2 regions of the Streptomyces ambofaciens ATCC 23877 genome follow, and region 1 is predicted to be linked to the other one. Evidence: riboswitches for the same ligand, from Rfam matches in the RefSeq annotation. Region 1 holds a riboswitch; the other holds the start of a gene.
What was found. A riboswitch is a leader RNA that binds a small molecule or an ion and turns the genes downstream of it on or off. The one in region 1 is predicted to bind glycine.
Positions count from the first base shown of each region.

Region 2: another riboswitch for glycine. It lies ahead of gcvP (aminomethyl-transferring glycine dehydrogenase); the one in region 1 lies ahead of gcvT (glycine cleavage system aminomethyltransferase GcvT).

Region 1 is NZ_CP012382.1:5,529,527-5,537,894, reverse strand. It holds gene SAM23877_RS24760 (ABC transporter permease) at 1-108, opposite strand, end outside; gene SAM23877_RS24755 (ABC transporter substrate-binding protein) at 217-2,007, opposite strand; gene SAM23877_RS24750 (ABC transporter permease) at 2,078-3,085, opposite strand; gene SAM23877_RS24745 (enhanced serine sensitivity protein SseB C-terminal domain-containing protein) at 3,401-4,198, opposite strand; gene SAM23877_RS24740 (enhanced serine sensitivity protein SseB) at 4,410-5,213, opposite strand; gene SAM23877_RS24735 (AAA family ATPase) at 5,289-5,957, opposite strand; glycine riboswitch at 6,137-6,231, shown strand; glycine riboswitch at 6,232-6,348, shown strand; gene gcvT (glycine cleavage system aminomethyltransferase GcvT) at 6,388-7,521, shown strand; gene gcvH (glycine cleavage system protein GcvH) at 7,654-8,031, shown strand; gene glyA (serine hydroxymethyltransferase) at 8,047-8,368, shown strand, end outside.
Region 2 is NZ_CP012382.1:1,454,151-1,462,518, reverse strand. It holds gene ftsR (transcriptional regulator FtsR) at 1-187, shown strand, start outside; gene SAM23877_RS06600 (bifunctional nuclease family protein) at 272-745, shown strand; gene SAM23877_RS06595 (MerR family transcriptional regulator) at 939-1,622, shown strand; gene SAM23877_RS06590 (DNA polymerase IV) at 1,668-3,104, shown strand; gene SAM23877_RS06585 (PRC-barrel domain-containing protein) at 3,126-3,503, opposite strand; glycine riboswitch at 3,642-3,737, shown strand; gene gcvP (aminomethyl-transferring glycine dehydrogenase) at 3,916-6,801, shown strand; gene SAM23877_RS06575 (TOBE domain-containing protein) at 6,863-7,282, opposite strand; gene SAM23877_RS06570 (ABC transporter ATP-binding protein) at 7,309-8,368, opposite strand, start outside.

The DNA.
Region 1 (8,368 bases):
GACGCCCGCCCACTTGGGGACGAGGAAGAAGATGCCGAAGACCACCAGAATGATGACCACCAGCATCACTGCGGCGGCGAACAGCCGCCTGATGAGATAAGCGAGCACGGGTTGCGGCCCGCTGCGGACCACGGGCCGCCGGAGGTCTTCCGGCGGCCCACGGTCACGCCGCGCCGGCCTTCACCTGCCTTTCGTGCCGTACGGCGGGTGTACCGGTTACTTCTTCAGGCCGAGGTTGACGAAGTCGTACATACCGCTGTAGCCGTCGGTGGTGTACACGTTCGCCAGTCGGCTGGAGCGCCAGTTGATGAACTTCTCGAAGACGAAGGGCAGGTAGTACGCGCCCTCCATGACCTTGTGGTTGATCTCGGTGGCGATCTTCGCCTTGCCGGAGTCGTCCAGCTCGGTCAGGTAGTCGGCGAACAGACCGTCGATCGCCTTGTCGTCGATCATCGCGAAGTTGTTGTTCGCGCTCTCGAGGATGTAGTCGCTGTGCCACAGCGGCAGGCCGTAGCCCTGCACGGACGGGAAGTCCGGGCCCCAGCCCATGATGATGATGCCGTAGCCCTTCTTGGCCACGTTCGTCGGGCTGCCGATGACGCTGGCGTACTGGGCGCCGTCGTACTGGTAGATCTCGACGTCGATGCCGACCTTCTTCAGCGACGCCTGGAGCGACTCGGCGGTGGCCACCTCGACCGGCTTGTTGTTGCGGACCGCGACGGTGGTCTTGAAGCCGTTCGGCTTGCCGCAGGCCTTCAGCTCTTCCTTGGCCTTGGCGACGTTGCCCTTCTTGTTCTCACCCGCCATGCCGTACGGGTCGTACTTCTGGCCCTCGGAGCCCGGGACGGACGGCGGCAGCATGTTGGTGCCGATGTCGCCACCGGCGACCGGGCCGCCGCGCGCGGTCTGCAGGGACACGTGGTCGGCCCCGTAGAGCACGGCCTTGCGGCAGTGGATGTTGTCGAACGGCTTCACGTTCTGCGGGAAGGACGCGTACCGGATGTAACCCGAGACCGGGTTGTCCAGGTTGCCCTTGTGCTCCTGCAGGGCGGTGGTGCGGCCCTGCGGGGACAGGCCGGTCTGGGCCAGGTCCACGTCGTAGTCGCCGGCCAGCAGGCGGGCGTCCAGGTCGTTGGCGTTGGAGAAGAACTTGATCGAGATCTTGTCCGGGTACGCCTTGCGGACCGGGTCCGACTCCTGCTTCCACTCGGTGTTGCGGACCAGCTTGAGGTCCTTGCCGGGGCTGTAGGACTCGAACTTGTACGGGCCTGAGGAGAACGGACGCAGCCCGTACTTCGCCTTGGTGTCCTTGTCCTGACGGACCGGGGACGCCGAGGTCAGCGCGAGCATCTCCTCGAAGTCCGAGTTGGCCTGCGGGAGCTTGAAGACGATGGTCTTGTCGTCCGGCGTCTCGATCGCCTTCAGGCCGAGCTTGTCCTTGGACTTGTCCTTGTACGGGCCCTTGTACTCGTCCTTCGGGTCGAGCACCTCCTTGAGGTACGTCGGACCGCCGGACAGCACGTCCTGCGCCCAGACGCGCTCGATGCCGTACTTGACGTCCTTGGACGTGATCGGCTTGCCGTCCTCCCAGGTGACGCCGTCACGCAGGGTGTACGTGTACGTCTTGCCGTCGTCCGAGACCTTGGCGACGTCGGTGGCGAGGTCGGGGGTGACCTCGGCGCCCGCCTTGCCCGGCTCGGTCTTGTTCGTGACGAGCTGGCGGCTGTAGTAGCGCGAGAAGTTCCACATGAAGCCGTAGTAGCCGCGGGTGGTGTCCCACGAGTCGGCGTCCTGCGCGCTGGCGAACTTCAGCTCGCCGCCCTTCTTGGCCTCGGCGGCCTGAAGGACCTTGTTGTTGGCCGCGTCGAACTGGGGCGCGCCGTTCTTCGAACCGCCGCTGCTGTCGTCTCCGCCGCCGCCGCACGCCGCTGTGGTCAGCAGCGCGGCGACCACTGCGGCAGCGGCCAAAGCCTGCTTGCGCCGCCCTGAGGTGCGTTGGGTAGTCACGATCTCGGATCCTCCGGATTAGATGAGAGACCCCGTGCAAATACCACGGGTCGCTTGCCGGTACGGCAGGTCAGCGGGAGCCCTTCGGGTCCAGCGCATCGCGTACGCCGTCGCCGAAGAGGTTGAAGGCAAGAACGGTGATGAAGATCGCCACACCGGGGACCACCATGTACATGGGGTCCGACTTGTAGTAGTCGATCGCGCTCGAGAGCATCTGCCCCCACGACGAGGTGGGCGGCTTGACGCCCACGCCCAGGAAGCTGAGCGCCGCCTCGGTGAGGATGTTCGTGGGGATCATCATCGTCGTGTAGACGATGATCGGCGCCACCAGGTTGGGCAGCAGTTCCTTGAACAGGATGTAGAACCGTCCGGCTCCCAGGGACCGGGCCGCCTCGACGTACTCGCGCTCACGCATCGAGAGTGTCTGACCGCGTACCACGCGGCCGATGTAGGGCCAGCCGAAGAAGCCGATGACCAGGATCATCATGAGCAGACGGACGCCCGTGCCGCTCAGTCCCAGCATGTTGTCGGGCATGACGGAGACCAGCGCGATGATGAACAGCAGCTGCGGGAAGGCGAGCAGACCGTCCATGACCCGGCTGATGAGGGCGTCGACCCAGCCGCCGAAGAAGCCGGCCAGGATGCCCAGGACGGTGCCGAGGACCACCGCGACCAGCGCGGACAGGAAGCCGACGAGCAGCGAGATCTGGGCGCCGTGCACGATGCGGGCGAAGATGTCGCGGCCGTTGACCGGCTCGACGCCCAGCCAGTGCTCACCGCTGATGCCGCCCAGGGACCCCACGGGGGTGCCGAAGAGCGGGTCGATCCGGTCCTCGTTGAAGGCGTTGGGGTCCTGCCCGTAGAGGGAGGTGATCACGGGAGCGAGCACCGCGACCAGGATGAGGAGGAGCACCACCACGCCGCCCCCGAGGGCCAGCTTGTCCCGTTTCAGGCGCTCCCAGGCGATCCGGCCCAGGGAACGCCCCTGTACCGCCTTGGCTTCGGCGCCGGCAACCGCCGCTTCCTCGGCCGCACTCGGGGCCGCTTCCGCGGTCGGCTCGTGCAATGGTGCCGTCATCTGGCAGGGACCCCTCTCAACCGGCGGTAGCCGGCCCGCACTTGCCGCTGTAGCGGCGTGATCAGTCCGTCGTACACAGGGGCGAACCATCACCCCCTGTTGCGGGAGTCTTCAACGCTTTGGCGATCTGTAGCCAGAGTTGGCGGGGAATGGATGCGCAACCGTGATGCTGTTTGAGGTGTTCCGTTATCCGGACGCTGGGTAACGAGGGCCGGACACGGACGAGTTGGGACATCCGGGACACGGGGGTGTCATACGCCCTCGTCTACGCGCGAAGATGTCCGTCCACCGCCGACGGGACGGTCCCCGCGACGGTCAGTATCCGCCCCCGGCCGGAGGGTATCCGTAGCCGCCCGCCGGAGCCTGGGCGGGGGCGGCCGCGTGGGCTTCGCGGTCGTAGAAGGGGCGGGCGTTGACCCGCAGCCACATCGCGACCGGGTCGTGGGTGTCGGTCATCGCCACCGTCGACACCGGCAGCCCGTCCGGCACCGCGCCGACGGACTGCTGCATCATGGCGCGCACCGCGTCGACGGCGGGTGGGGAGGTGTCGTACACGTCGAGGCCGATGGCGAGGTACGGCGCCCCGAGGGCCGGCTGCACCCAGGCGCGGCGCAGGGCGCGGACCGCCGGGGTGCGGTGGGCGTTCTGCGCGAGCAGGGCGTAGAACTGCGGGACCTCGATGGCCGGTTCGGACAGGCGAAGGGGCCCGGCGGGCTGGCGGTCGAGGCCGGAGGCGATCCGGCGCAGGTCGAGCCAGGGGATGCCGACGCCCCCGCCGGGGGCGTGCGGGTTCAGCCAGAGGCCGTAGTGGTCCGGATAGAGGGCGCGGGCCACTTCGAGCCCGTCGACCACCTCGTACGACCGGTTCCAGCCGCTGGCCGACAGCTCCTGGGCGGAGGTGACACAGGGCGCGTAGCCGAAGCCCTCGACCTCCATGTTTCCGTACTGCGCGTCCGGGGAGCCGGCCTGACCGTGCCAGAGCAGCATCCACACCTGGCCGGAGGCGGGGGTGGCGAGCGCGCGCAGCAGGGCCTCGTAGGCGTCGTAGCGCCCGGGCGTCACCTGGCGGAGCATGTGCTCGACCTGCCCGGTCGTGGTGCCGCTGGCGCTCACGCGTATCGCCCCTTCGAGAAGTTCCCCGGTTGTGAAACCAGCTTAAGGCTCCGCCGGGCGAGGGGCGCCTATGAGCTCGGGTGCTTCGTCCGTTCGCGGGCGCGGGCCCGTCGCGGCCCATCGCGCCCACGCGGCGGAGCCGCACGTGTCACCGTCCCGCGCCCCTGGCCGGCCGCCCCGGCCGGCGTCCGCAAGTCCCGTGGACCGTTTCTCACAGGCCCCGGTCGTAGAACGGGCGGACGTGCGCGCGCATCCAGTCGCAGACCGGGTCCTGGGCCGCCTCCAGGAGGACCAGGTTGACCTGGGTCTTCAGGGGGGCCTGGGCGAGGGCTCGGCCCAGGGCGTCCAGGGGCAGGGCACGGGCGTCGCCCTCCCAGTGGGTGAGCTCGACGCCGACGAACATGACCGGGTCGGCGGTCTCGACGGCGGCCATGCAGCGGCGGGCGGTGCGCACCACGCCGACGGCGGCGAACTCGGCGGAGGCCGCGGCGAGGAAGTCCACCGGGTCGTCCTGCCAGTCCGGCTCGAAGAGGCGGACCCGGCCGCCGGACGCGGGCCCGTCGAGCGGGGTGCGGCCGGCCCGGCACAGCTCGGCCACGGCCGGAGGCGGCAGCGGGATGCCGACCACGCCGTCCGGGTTCACGGCGATGCCGATCTGCGGGGGCAGACCGCGGGCGAACTCCGCGGCGGGGGCGACGGTGTACGACATCTGCGGGCCGGCGACCTGGCGCAGCTGCTCCTCGGAGCTGAACACCGGCACGTAGGCCTGGCCCTCGATCTCCAGCGAGGGCAGGTCGAGGGGGCCGCTGCCCGGGCCGCCGCCGTTCGGCAGGGGTATCCACAGGAAGCTGCGGCCGAGGACCTCCACGATCCGGCCGCCGGCGCCCGGTACGCCGAGGGAGGCGGACAGCACCTCCTCCAGCTCGTTGCCGGGCCACCCGCCGTGGGGGTGGGGGTGCGCCTGCGCCGGGAAGCCGGCGGAGAAGTCCGCCGGGAGGCCCCCTGGGATGTCCATCTGCCTACCGCCTGCCTGGTACCGCTGCTGTGGCTGAAAAGGCTAACCCGTTCGGTACCGGGGGCCTACGGCGTGTCACCCCGTGAAGGCGATCCGGCGCAGCACGCCCGCGGCCTCCCGGTCCAGCAGGATCGCCGAGGTGCAGCCGACGGGCAGCGAGCCCTCGGTGATCGCGCGCAGCAGGCGGGTGTTGGCCGAGCGGTGCCGCAGGAACGCGTACCGCGAGACGCCCCGGCCGCGCTCGCGCTGGCCGGCCAGCGCCTCGTCGGCGTCGACGTCGATCAGCAGCAGGTGCAGGGTGCCCTCCCGGCGCCGCGCCTCGCGGGCCAGCCAGCCGCGCACCCAGGCCTGGGTGCCGCAGTCGTGCACGACCACGCCCTCGCCGGAGCGCAGGGCGCGGCGCAGCCCCGCGTAGTGGGCGAGGCGGACGAGGGGGCGGTAGAGCGCGTACGGCAGCCAGCGCGGCATGCGGCGGTCCCAGGCGTCGCGGGTGTCCTGGGAGTCGATGCGCGGGCCGCGCACGGTGCGCTCCATCAGCGTGGACTTGCCGCTTCCGGGCAGGCCGGTGATCACCACCAGGTCCCGGGGTCCGAAGAGCAGGGCGTGCGGGCTGTGGCCGCCGCGGTCCCGCAGGTCGCGGACGACGGGTGCGGGCAGTTCGGCGCACTTCTCCGGGGCCGGGGCGGCGGGCTGCTCGGGCAGCGCGAGACCCGTGGTGGTGGCGTACGCCGTGGTCCTGTTCACCGTGATCGTCCTCCCCTGGGGCGGTTCACGAGTTCCCATCCCCGTCGAGTGTAAAGAGAAGGTAATGCGCAGGTCTCGCGTTTTCGTTCGCTTACTGCCACAAGCCGGTTACAGATCACGGTCTGCCACGGATCGGCCGGTCGTGCAATGATGGCGGCGCCAACTGCATACCGGCCGTTTGAATCCGCGCGGGAGAGTCCCCGGCCGTCGCCGGGGCGCCGAAGGAGCAAGTCCCTCCCTTGAATCTCTCAGGCACCGTTACCGCGTGGGCGAGGCACATCTGAAAAGCGGGCCGCCGCGCGACGGCTGCCCCACCCAAGGTGCAAGTCCTGACCGCCGCGCTCCGGTGGTCATGGCGAACCTCTCAGGTTCCGATGACAGATGGGGAGGATCGACCTCGCCACGTCCTGTCCTGGGAGACGACCGACCGATGAGCAGTACCGAACTCCGCCGCACCGCGCTCGACGCCACGCATCGCGCGCTGGGCGCGACGATGACCGACTTCGCCGGCTGGGACATGCCTCTGCGCTACGGCTCCGAGCGCGACGAGCACGTCGCGGTGCGCACCCGGGCCGGGCTCTTCGACCTCTCGCACATGGGCGAGATCACGGTCACCGGACCGGCCGCCGCCGACCTGCTGAACTTCGCGCTGGTCGGCAACATCGGCAGCGTGAAGCCGGGCCGCGCCCGCTACACCATGATCTGCCGCGAGGACGGCGGCATCCTGGACGACCTGATCGTCTACCGGCTCGCCGACACCGAGGCCGGCGCTCCCCACTACATGGTCGTCGCCAACGCCTCCAACGCCCAGGTGGTGCTGGACGCGCTCACCGAGCGGGCCGCCGGCTTCGACGCCGAGGTGCGCGACGACCGCGACGCCTACGCGCTGCTCGCCGTACAGGGCCCCGAGTCCCCGGCCATCCTGAAGAGCCTCACCGACGCCGATCTGGACGGCCTGAAGTACTACGCCGGCCTGCCCGGCACCGTGGCCGGCGTGCCCGCGCTCATCGCGCGCACCGGCTACACCGGCGAGGACGGCTTCGAGCTCTTCGTGAAGCCGGAGCACGCCGTCGAGCTGTGGCGGGCGCTGACCCGGGCGGGCGAGGGCGCCGGGCTGGTCCCCTGCGGCCTGTCCTGCCGGGACACGCTCCGCCTGGAGGCCGGCATGCCGCTGTACGGGCACGAGCTGACGACCGCGCTGACGCCCTTCGACGCCGGCCTGGGCCGCGTGGTGAAGTTCGAGAAGGAGGGCGACTTCGTGGGCCGCGCGGCGCTGACCGAGGCCGCCGAGCGCGCCGCCTCGAAGCCTCCCCGCGTCCTGGTCGGCCTGGTCGCCGAGGGCCGCCGGGTCCCGCGCGCCGGGTACCCGGTCGTCGCCGGCGGCGAGGTCATCGGCGAGGTCACCTCCGGCGCCCCGTCGCCGACGCTGGGCAAGCCGATCGCCATGGCGTACGTCGACCCGGCGCACGCGGCTCCGGGGACCCCGGGTGTCGGCGTGGACATCCGGGGCAGCCACGAGCCGTACGAGGTCGTGGCGCTGCCGTTCTACAAGCGCCAGAAGTAGACACTGGTCGGCGGGGCCCGGCCGCTCCGCGCGCGCCCCTTCCCGGCGCCCGCCGCCCACCAGGGGTTTCAGCAGTCCCCCTCGCGTCACCCCCCTCACCAGCACTCCCCCGCGTACAGGAGAATTCAGGCCATGAGCAACCCCCAGCAGCTGCGCTACAGCAAGGAGCACGAGTGGCTGTCGGGCGCCGAGGACGGCGCCTCGACGGTCGGCATCACGGAGCACGCGGCCAACGCGCTCGGTGACGTGGTCTTCGTCCAGCTCCCCGAGGTCGGCGACTCCGTCTCCGCGGGCGAGACCTGCGGTGAACTGGAGTCCACCAAGTCGGTCTCCGACCTGTACTCCCCCGTCTCCGGCGAGGTCACCGAGGTCAACGAGGACGTCGTCAACGACCCGTCGCTGGTGAACTCCGCGCCCTTCGAGGGCGGCTGGCTCTTCAAGGTACGGATCACGGACGAGCCCGCCGACCTGCTCTCCGCCGACGAGTACACCGCCTTCACCGCCGGCTGAGGAGTCACGGACCGCATGTCGCTTCTGAACACACCCCTGCACGAGCTCGACCCCGACGTCGCCGCCGCCGTCGACGCCGAGCTGGACCGCCAGCAGTCCACCCTGGAGATGATCGCCTCGGAGAACTTCGCTCCGGTCGCGGTCATGGAGGCCCAGGGCTCGGTCCTCACCAACAAGTACGCCGAGGGCTACCCCGGCCGCCGCTACTACGGCGGCTGCGAGCACGTCGACGTCGTCGAGCAGATCGCCATCGACCGGGTCAAGGCGCTCTTCGGCGCCGAGCACGCCAACGTGCAGCCGCACTCGGGCGCCCAGGCCAACGCGGCCGCGATGTTCG
Region 2 (8,368 bases), 4.1 Mb from region 1:
GCGCGTCATGAAGGCCGCCGCCGACCGCGAGGCGGGCCTCGTCGACCAGGTGGTCGCGCCGCTGAGGCGTCACCGCAACCCCCAGACCAGGGCACACGCGGAAGCCCGCACCAAGGAGCTGGCGGGACTGGCGGTGAAGCTGCACGCGGCGCTGGTGCAGACCGCCCTCGGCGTGCGGCTGCCCTGAAACGGACGTACTCCGAGAGCCGGATCACCCGCCCGATCCCGGCCCGACTACCCAAAGGTCCCGAGCACGGCCTAGGGTTGCTGTGTGAACGAGCTCGATGTCGTAGGTGTCCGGGTCGAGATGCCCTCCAACCAACCGATCGTGCTGCTGCGCGAGGTGGGAGGCGACCGTTTCCTTCCCATCTGGATCGGGCCGGGGGAGGCGACGGCGATCGCCTTCGCCCAGCAGGGGATGTCCCCCGCGCGGCCGCTGACCCACGACCTGTTCAAGGACGTGCTGGAAGCAGTCGGCCAGGAGCTCACGGAAGTGCGCATCACGGACCTGCGGGACGGGGTCTTCTACGCCGAGCTGGTCTTCGCCAGCGGTGTCGAGGTGAGCGCCAGGCCGTCCGACGCCATAGCGCTCGCCCTGCGCACCGGAACGCCGATCTACGGAAGCGACGCGGTGCTCGACGACGCCGGCATCGCCATCCCGGACGAGCAGGAGGACGAGGTCGAGAAGTTCCGCGAGTTCCTCGACCAGATCTCCCCGGAGGACTTCGGGACCAGCAACCAGTGAGCCGGGCGAGGCGGAGGTGGAGCGCGGTGCTGTACGGCCCCTTCCAGGCACATTCGGCTAGCCATTCCCCGTGTTGGGGCACGCGAAACCACTCTTAGGGTGATTATCACTCGGCGTGCCGAGTGTGGCGATCGTTGACGCACCCTTGGTGACTGCCTACCTTCGAGGAGGCAGGTCAAGGACGGAGGTCGGCGTGAGAATCAGCGGCGACGGTACGGCTGGGGGTGGCCCCGGGCACAGCCTCGGGGAGAGTGGACCGTACCCTCCCCCGAGCTCTCGGCTCCGCGCGAGCGGGGGGTATCCCCAGCAGGGTGGCGCGGCCGACCCGGCTCCGCAGCGGCCGGCTGCCGTGCCGAGCAGCGGAGGGGCGACGTCCATGGCGTCCGAGCAGATCGGCTACCGCGGGCCCACGGCCTGCGCGGCCGCCGGAATCACCTACCGGCAGCTCGACTACTGGGCCCGCACGGGTCTCGTCGAGCCCAGCGTGCGGCCCGCGCACGGTTCGGGGACACAGCGTCTGTACAGCTTCCGCGACGTCGTCGTGCTGAAGATCGTCAAGCGCTTCCTCGACACCGGGGTGTCACTGCAGAACATCCGCACCGCGGTCCAGCACCTCAGGGAGCGCGGCTTCCAGGACCTGGAGCGGATGACGCTGATGAGTGACGGCGCCACGGTCCACGAGTGCACGTCGCCCGACGAGGTGCACGCCCTGCTCCAGGGCGGCCAGGGCATCTTCGGCATCGCCGTGGGCGTGGTGTGGCGGGACGTCGAGAGCGCGCTGTCGCAGCTGCACGGGGAGCGCGTCGACACGGGGGAGACCCTGGTCGGGCACAATCCGGCGGACGAGCTGGCGCGGCGTCGCAACCGGGCGGTCTGAACACCGCCCGCGGCGTTGTCAGTGGCGTAGGGCAGCATCGGAGGGGTGAGAACCGCGCCCACGATCCTGCATCTCGACATGGACGCCTTCTTCGCCTCGGTGGAGCAGGCGTCCAAGCCGAGCCTGCGCGGGAAGGCCGTGGTCGTGGGCGGTCTGGGGCCGCGCGGGGTGGTCGCCACCTGCTCGTACGAGGCGCGGGTCTTCGGCGTGCACTCGGCGATGCCCATGGGCCAGGCCCGGCGGCTGGCGCCCCACGCCGCGTACCTCGTGCCGCGCTTCGAGCTCTACCGGTCGATCAGCGAGCAGGTGATGCGGCTGCTGCGGGCGCTGTCGCCCCTCGTGGAGCCGCTGAGCCTGGACGAGGCGTTCGTGGACCTGGAGGCCGGTGGGGCGGCCTGGGACGCGGCGTCGGCGCGGCTGGCCGGTGCGCGGCTGCGCACGGACATCCGCGCCTTCACCGGCCTCACCGGATCGGTGGGACTCGCGGCTTCCAAGATGCTGGCCAAGATCGCCTCGGAGGAGGCCAAGCCGGACGGCCTGGTCCTGATCCGGCCGGGCACGGAGCGGGCCATGCTGGAGCCGATGTCCGTGCGCACGCTGCCCGGGGTGGGGCCGGCGACCGGCGACCACCTGCGGCGCGCCGGGATCACCACGGTCGGCGAGCTGGCGGAGGCGGGTGAGGACGAGCTCGTACGGCTGCTGGGCAAGGCGCACGGGCACGCTCTGTACGCCATGGCCCTGGCCCGCGACGACCGGCCGGTGGTGTCGGAGCGGGAGACGAAGTCGGTGTCGGTCGAGGACACCTACGACGTGGACATCCACGACCGGGTGCGGGTCGGTGTGGAGGTGGGACGGCTGGCGGAGCGGTGTGTGCGGCGGCTTCGCGGGTCGGGGCTCTCCGGGCGGACGATCGTGCTCAAGGTGCGCAGGTTCGACTTCTCCACGCTGACGCGGTCCGAGACCCTGCGCGGGCCCACGGACGATCCGGCGGTGGTGCGCGAGGCGGCGGCCCGGCTGCTGGACTCGGTGGACACCACGGGCGGTGTACGGCTGCTGGGGGTCGGCGTCAGCGGGCTGGCCGACTACACGCAGGAGGACCTGTTCGCGCAGGCGGCCGGGGACCGCTCCGGCGAACTCGCCGAGGAGCCCGAGCCCGCCGAGGAGAGACACGCGCCGGCGCCCACCGAGCGACGGTGGCCGCCGGGGCACGACGTGCGGCACAGGGAGTACGGGCACGGGTGGGTGCAGGGCAGCGGACTGGGGCGGGTCACCGTGCGGTTCGAAACGCCGTACTCGCAGGTCGGACGGGTACGGACCTTCCCGGTGGACGATCCGGATCTGACGCCGGCGGATCCGCTGCCGCTGGTTCCGGCCGTGCCGCGAGGACCCGGGGACGCGGGGGCCGCCCCCGCCGAGTCGGGCCCGGAGACGGAGGCGGGCGCCGGTGCGTCGGGGTACGAGCGTCCGGCTCCCGGTTGGTGACGGGTCCCGGGGGCGGGATCGTCAGCTCTCTTCCTTGCCCTGACCGGCCAGCTTGCCGAAGTCGCGGTCGGGGAGCGGGGCGGGCGCGGCCACGTCGAGTCCGTAGTGGTGGTAGAGCTGCAGTTCCTGCTCCGGCGAGAGGTGGCGGCCGACACCGAAGTCGGGAGCCTCCTTGATCAGCGTCCGTTCGAAGGGCACCCGCAGCGCGCCCTCGACCAGTTCGCTCGGCTCCAGGGGCACGAAGGCGTCCCTGCTGAACAGGCCGGTGCGTATGGCCGCCCACTCCGGGGCGCCGGTCGCGTCGTCGAGGTAGACCTCGTCGACGGTGCCGATCCGGGTGCCGTTGCGGTCGAACGCCTTGCGGCCGATCAGGTTCCGGGGGTCGATGTCAGTACGCACGGGGCCCTCCACTTGGTCGCACTGGGGTCGCACACCAGCCGCCGAATCATCCGTAAGTACTACAAAAGAGCACATACGGCGGGTCGGCCACTCGAAGGTCCGTGCGGCGAGCGCGCTGGTACGCTGGCAAACGGCTGCTGACCCCGTGCGGGAGAGTCCTCCGGACACCTCCGGAGGCGCCGAAGGAGCAAATCCTCCCCGGAATCTCTCAGGCTCACGTACCGCATGGACGAGGTCACTCTGGAAAGCAGAGCGGGTGTCGACGGCGTCCGCTCTCACCGACGGTGAAAGCCGGGTGGAGCCTTCGGGCCGCCCCGGTGAAGCTCTCAGGTCGAGATGACAGAGGGGGAGGCCGTCCGGGTACCCGTGCCGTGGTGCCCCTCGAAGGTCGTCAGACCAGGAGGCCTCCGCAATGACCGCCCCTCGCATTTCGCTCTCCGAGCTCGAACAGGCAGTGCCGTTCGAGCAGCGCCACATCGGCCCCGACGACGAGGCCCGGGCCAAGATGCTCGCGCAGGTCGGCTACGGTTCGCTCGACGAGCTGACGGCCGCCGCGGTGCCGGATGTGATCAAGAACGCCGACGCGCTGGACCTGCCCGGCGCGCGCTCCGAGGCCGAGGTGCTGGCCGAACTGCGTTCGCTCGCCGACCGCAACCAGGTCCTCGACTCCATGATCGGACTCGGCTACTACGGCACCTTCACGCCCCCGGTCATCCTGCGCAACGTCATGGAGAACCCGGCCTGGTACACCGCGTACACCCCGTACCAGCCGGAGATCAGCCAGGGCCGCCTGGAGGCGCTGCTCAACTTCCAGACGATGGTCGCCGAGCTGACCGGCCTGCCCACCTCCGGCGCCTCGCTGCTGGACGAGGGCACCGCCGCCGCCGAGGCGATGGCGCTGTCCCGGCGCATGGGCAAGAACAAGAAGGGCCTGTTCCTCGTCGACGCCGACGCGCTGCCGCAGACCGTCGCCGTGATACGGACCCGCGCCGAACCGACCGGTGTCGAGGTCGTCGTCGCCGACCTGAGCGAGGGCATCCCGGCCGAGGTCGCCGAGCGGGAGATCAACGGCGTCCTCATCCAGTACCCGGGCGCCTCCGGAGCCGTCCGCGACATCAAGCCGGTCATCGACCGGGCGCACGAACTCGGCGCGCTCGTCACCGTCGCCGCCGACCTGCTCGCCCTCACCCTGCTGACGTCGCCCGGTGAGCTGGGCGCGGACATCGCCGTCGGCACCACCCAGCGCTTCGGCGTGCCGATGGGCTTCGGCGGTCCGCACGCCGGTTACATGGCGGTGCGCGAGAAGTTCGCGCGCAGCCTGCCCGGCCGCCTGGTCGGTGTCTCGGTGGACGCCGACGGCAACAGGGCCTACCGCCTCGCCCTGCAGACCCGCGAGCAGCACATCCGCCGCGAGAAGGCCACCAGCAACATCTGCACCGCCCAGGTGCTGCTCGCCGTCATGGCCGGCATGTACGCCGTGTACCACGGGCCCGAGGGACTGCGGGCCATCGCGCGGCGCACCCACCGGTACGCCTCGCTCATCGCGGCGGGGCTCGCGGCCGGCGGCGTCGAGATCGTCCACGGCGCCTACTTCGACACGGTCACCGCGCGGGTGCCCGGCCGGGCCGCCGACATCGTCCACGCCGCCCGCGAGAACGGCATCAACCTGCGCCTCGTCGACGCGGACCACGTCTCCTTCGCCTGCGACGAGACCACCACGCGTGCCCAGGTCGGCGGCGTGTGGAACGCCTTCGGCGTCGAGGGCGACATCGAGGCGCTGGACGCGGAGACCGCGGAGACGCTGCCCGAGGCGCTGCTGCGCACGGACGACTTCCTCACCCACCCCGTCTTCCACCAGCACCGCTCCGAGACGGCGATGCTGCGCTACCTGCGCCGCCTGGCCGACCGGGACTACGCGCTGGACCGCGGCATGATCCCGCTGGGCTCCTGCACCATGAAGCTCAACGCCACCACCGAGATGGAGCCGGTCACCTGGTCGGAGTTCGGCGGGCTGCACCCCTTCGCGCCCGCCGAGCAGGCGCAGGGCTACCTGACCCTCATCCGTGAGCTGGAGGAGCGGCTCGCCGAGGTCACCGGGTACGACAAGGTGTCCCTCCAGCCGAACGCGGGCTCCCAGGGCGAGTTCGCCGGTCTGCTCGCCGTACGCGGTTACCACCGGGCCAACGGTGACGACCAGCGCACCGTCTGCCTGATCCCGTCCTCCGCGCACGGCACCAACGCCGCGAGCGCGGTGATGGCCGGCATGAAGGTCGTCGTCGTGAAGACCGCCGGGGACGGCGAGATCGACGTCGAGGACCTGCGCGCCAAGATCGAGCAGCACCGCGACGAGCTGGCGGTGCTGATGATCACCTACCCCTCCACGCACGGTGTGTTCGAGGAGCACGTCGCCGACATCTGCGCCCGGGTGCACGACGCCGGCGGCCAGGTCTACGTGGACGGCGCCAACCTCAACGCCCTGGTCGGCCTCGCCAAGCCGGGCCACTTCGGCGGCGACGTCTCGCACCTGAACCTGCACAAGACCTTCTGCATCCCGCACGGCGGCGGCGGTCCCGGCGTCGGCCCGGTCGCCGTACGCTCGCACCTGGCGCCCTACCTGCCCAACCACCCGTTGCAGCCGGCGGCCGGCCCGCAGACGGGCGTCGGCCCGATCTCGGCGGCGCCGTGGGGTTCGGCCGGCATCCTGCCGATCTCGTGGTCGTACGTCCGGCTGATGGGCGGCGAAGGGCTCAAGCGCGCCACGCAGGTGGCCGTGCTGTCCGCCAACTACATCGCCAAGCGCCTGGAGCCGCACTTCCCGGTGCTGTACACCGGGCCGGGCGGGCTGGTCGCACACGAGTGCATCATCGACCTGCGTCCGCTGACCAAGGCGACCGGCGTCAGCGTCGACGACGTGGCCAAGCGGCTGATCGACTACGGCTTCCACGCGCCGACGATGTCCTTCCCGGTGGCCGGGACGCTGATGATCGAGCCGACCGAGTCCGAGGACCTCGCCGAGCTGGACCGTTTCTGCGAGGCGATGATCGCCATCCGCGGGGAGATCGAGAAGGTCGGCTCCGGTGCCTGGTCCGCGGACGACAACCCGCTGCGGGGCGCGCCGCACACCGCCGGTGCGCTGGGCGGCGACTGGGACCACGGGTACTCCCGCGAGGAGGCCGTCTTCCCGGCCGGGGTGTCCGCCGCCGACAAGTACTGGCCGCCGGTGCGCCGTATCGACCAGGCCTTCGGTGACCGGAACCTGGTCTGCTCCTGCCCGCCGTTGGACGCCTACGAGGACTGAGCCGTGACGGGGAGGCCCCGTCCGGCCCCGCGAGGGGGGCTGGGCGGGGCCTCCCGTCGTGTCAGGTGGTGGCCAGCGACACCTCGGTCGACTTGACCAGCGCGACGACGGGAGCGCCGACGGACAGCGACAGGTCGTCGGCGGCCTCCCTGGTGATCGCGGCGGTCAGTTCGGCGCCCTCGACGGCGACCCGGACCGAGGCCATCGCCTCGCCGGCGGTGACGGCGGTGACCGTCCCGGGCAGCCGGTTGCGGATGGACAGGCCGTCGACGCGGCCGGTGGCCAGGGCGATCTCCGTGGACTTCACCAGGGCGCGGACGGCGGTGCCGGCGGCGAGGGAGAGCTCGTCGGCGGCGTCGCGGGTGATCGCCGCGGTGAGGTCCTGGCCGCCGGAGAGGCGGACCCTGACCGTCGCCATGGCCTCGCCCGGGGTGACGGCCGTGACGGTGCCGGCGAGTTGGTTGCGGATGCTCAGGCTCATGGGGGCAACGTAGCCCGGAGAGGGCCCTACGCCGGGTATGCGTGTGTCTGCGTCGCCTTGACCGTCGCCCACACCGGTGCGCCCGGGTGGAGGCCCAGCTCGGCCGCGGCGACCGTGGTGAGGTCCGCGGCGAGCGGGAGTTCCCCGGTGAGGTCCACGCGGATCTGGTCGCCGTGCGTCTCCAGGCCGGCGACCTCGCAACGCCACAGATTGCGGGCGCTGGAGCCGGTGGGGCGCTCCCCGTACAGGGTCACGGCGCCGGGCGGGAACGCCACGAAGACCGGGCCGGAGAGGTCCTCGGTGGTGGTGACGGAGGGGCCGGAGTCGAAGCGCACGGTGTGGCCGTCGGCGGTTCCGCGGTAGAGGTTCAGGCCGACGAGCCGGGCGATGTAGTCCGTGCGGGGGCGGCGGGCGATGTCCGCGGGGCCGCCTTCCTGGACGACCCTGCCGTCCTCGACGACGACCAGCCGGTCGGCCAGCACCATGGCGTCCAGCGGGTCGTGCGTGACCAGTACGGCGACGGCTTCGAACTCGGCCAGATGGCGGCGGAGCTGGGCCCGCACCTCCAGCCGGGTCCGGGCGTCCAGCGCCGCGAGAGGCTCGTCCAGCAGCAGCAACCGGGGGTTGGTGGCCAGGGCGCGGGCGAGAGCGACGCGCTGGGCCTGGCCACCGGACAGACGCCGCGGCTTGGTGTCCGCCTGGTCGGCCAGCCCCATGCGCTCCAGCCACACGGTGGCCCGCGCCCGCGCCTGCGCCCTGCTCGCGCCCCCGCAGCGCGGCCCGAAGGCGACGTTGTCGAGGGCGGAGAGGTTCGGGAAGAGCAGGTAGTCCTGGAAGACCACGCCGACCGGGCGGGACTCGGGCGGCGTACGGTCGAGCGGGGTGCCGTCGAGGTGCAGACGGCCGTCCGTGAGCGGTTCCAGGCCGGCGAGGGCGCGCAGGGCGGTGCTCTTCCCGGCGCCGTTGGGGCCGAGCAGGGCGACGACGTCGCCGGGCGCGGCGGTGAGGGCGACGTCCAGGCGGAAGGTGCCGCGGTCCACCACGAGACGGGCGTCGAGGCCGTCGCGGGGCGTCTGCCCGCCGGTG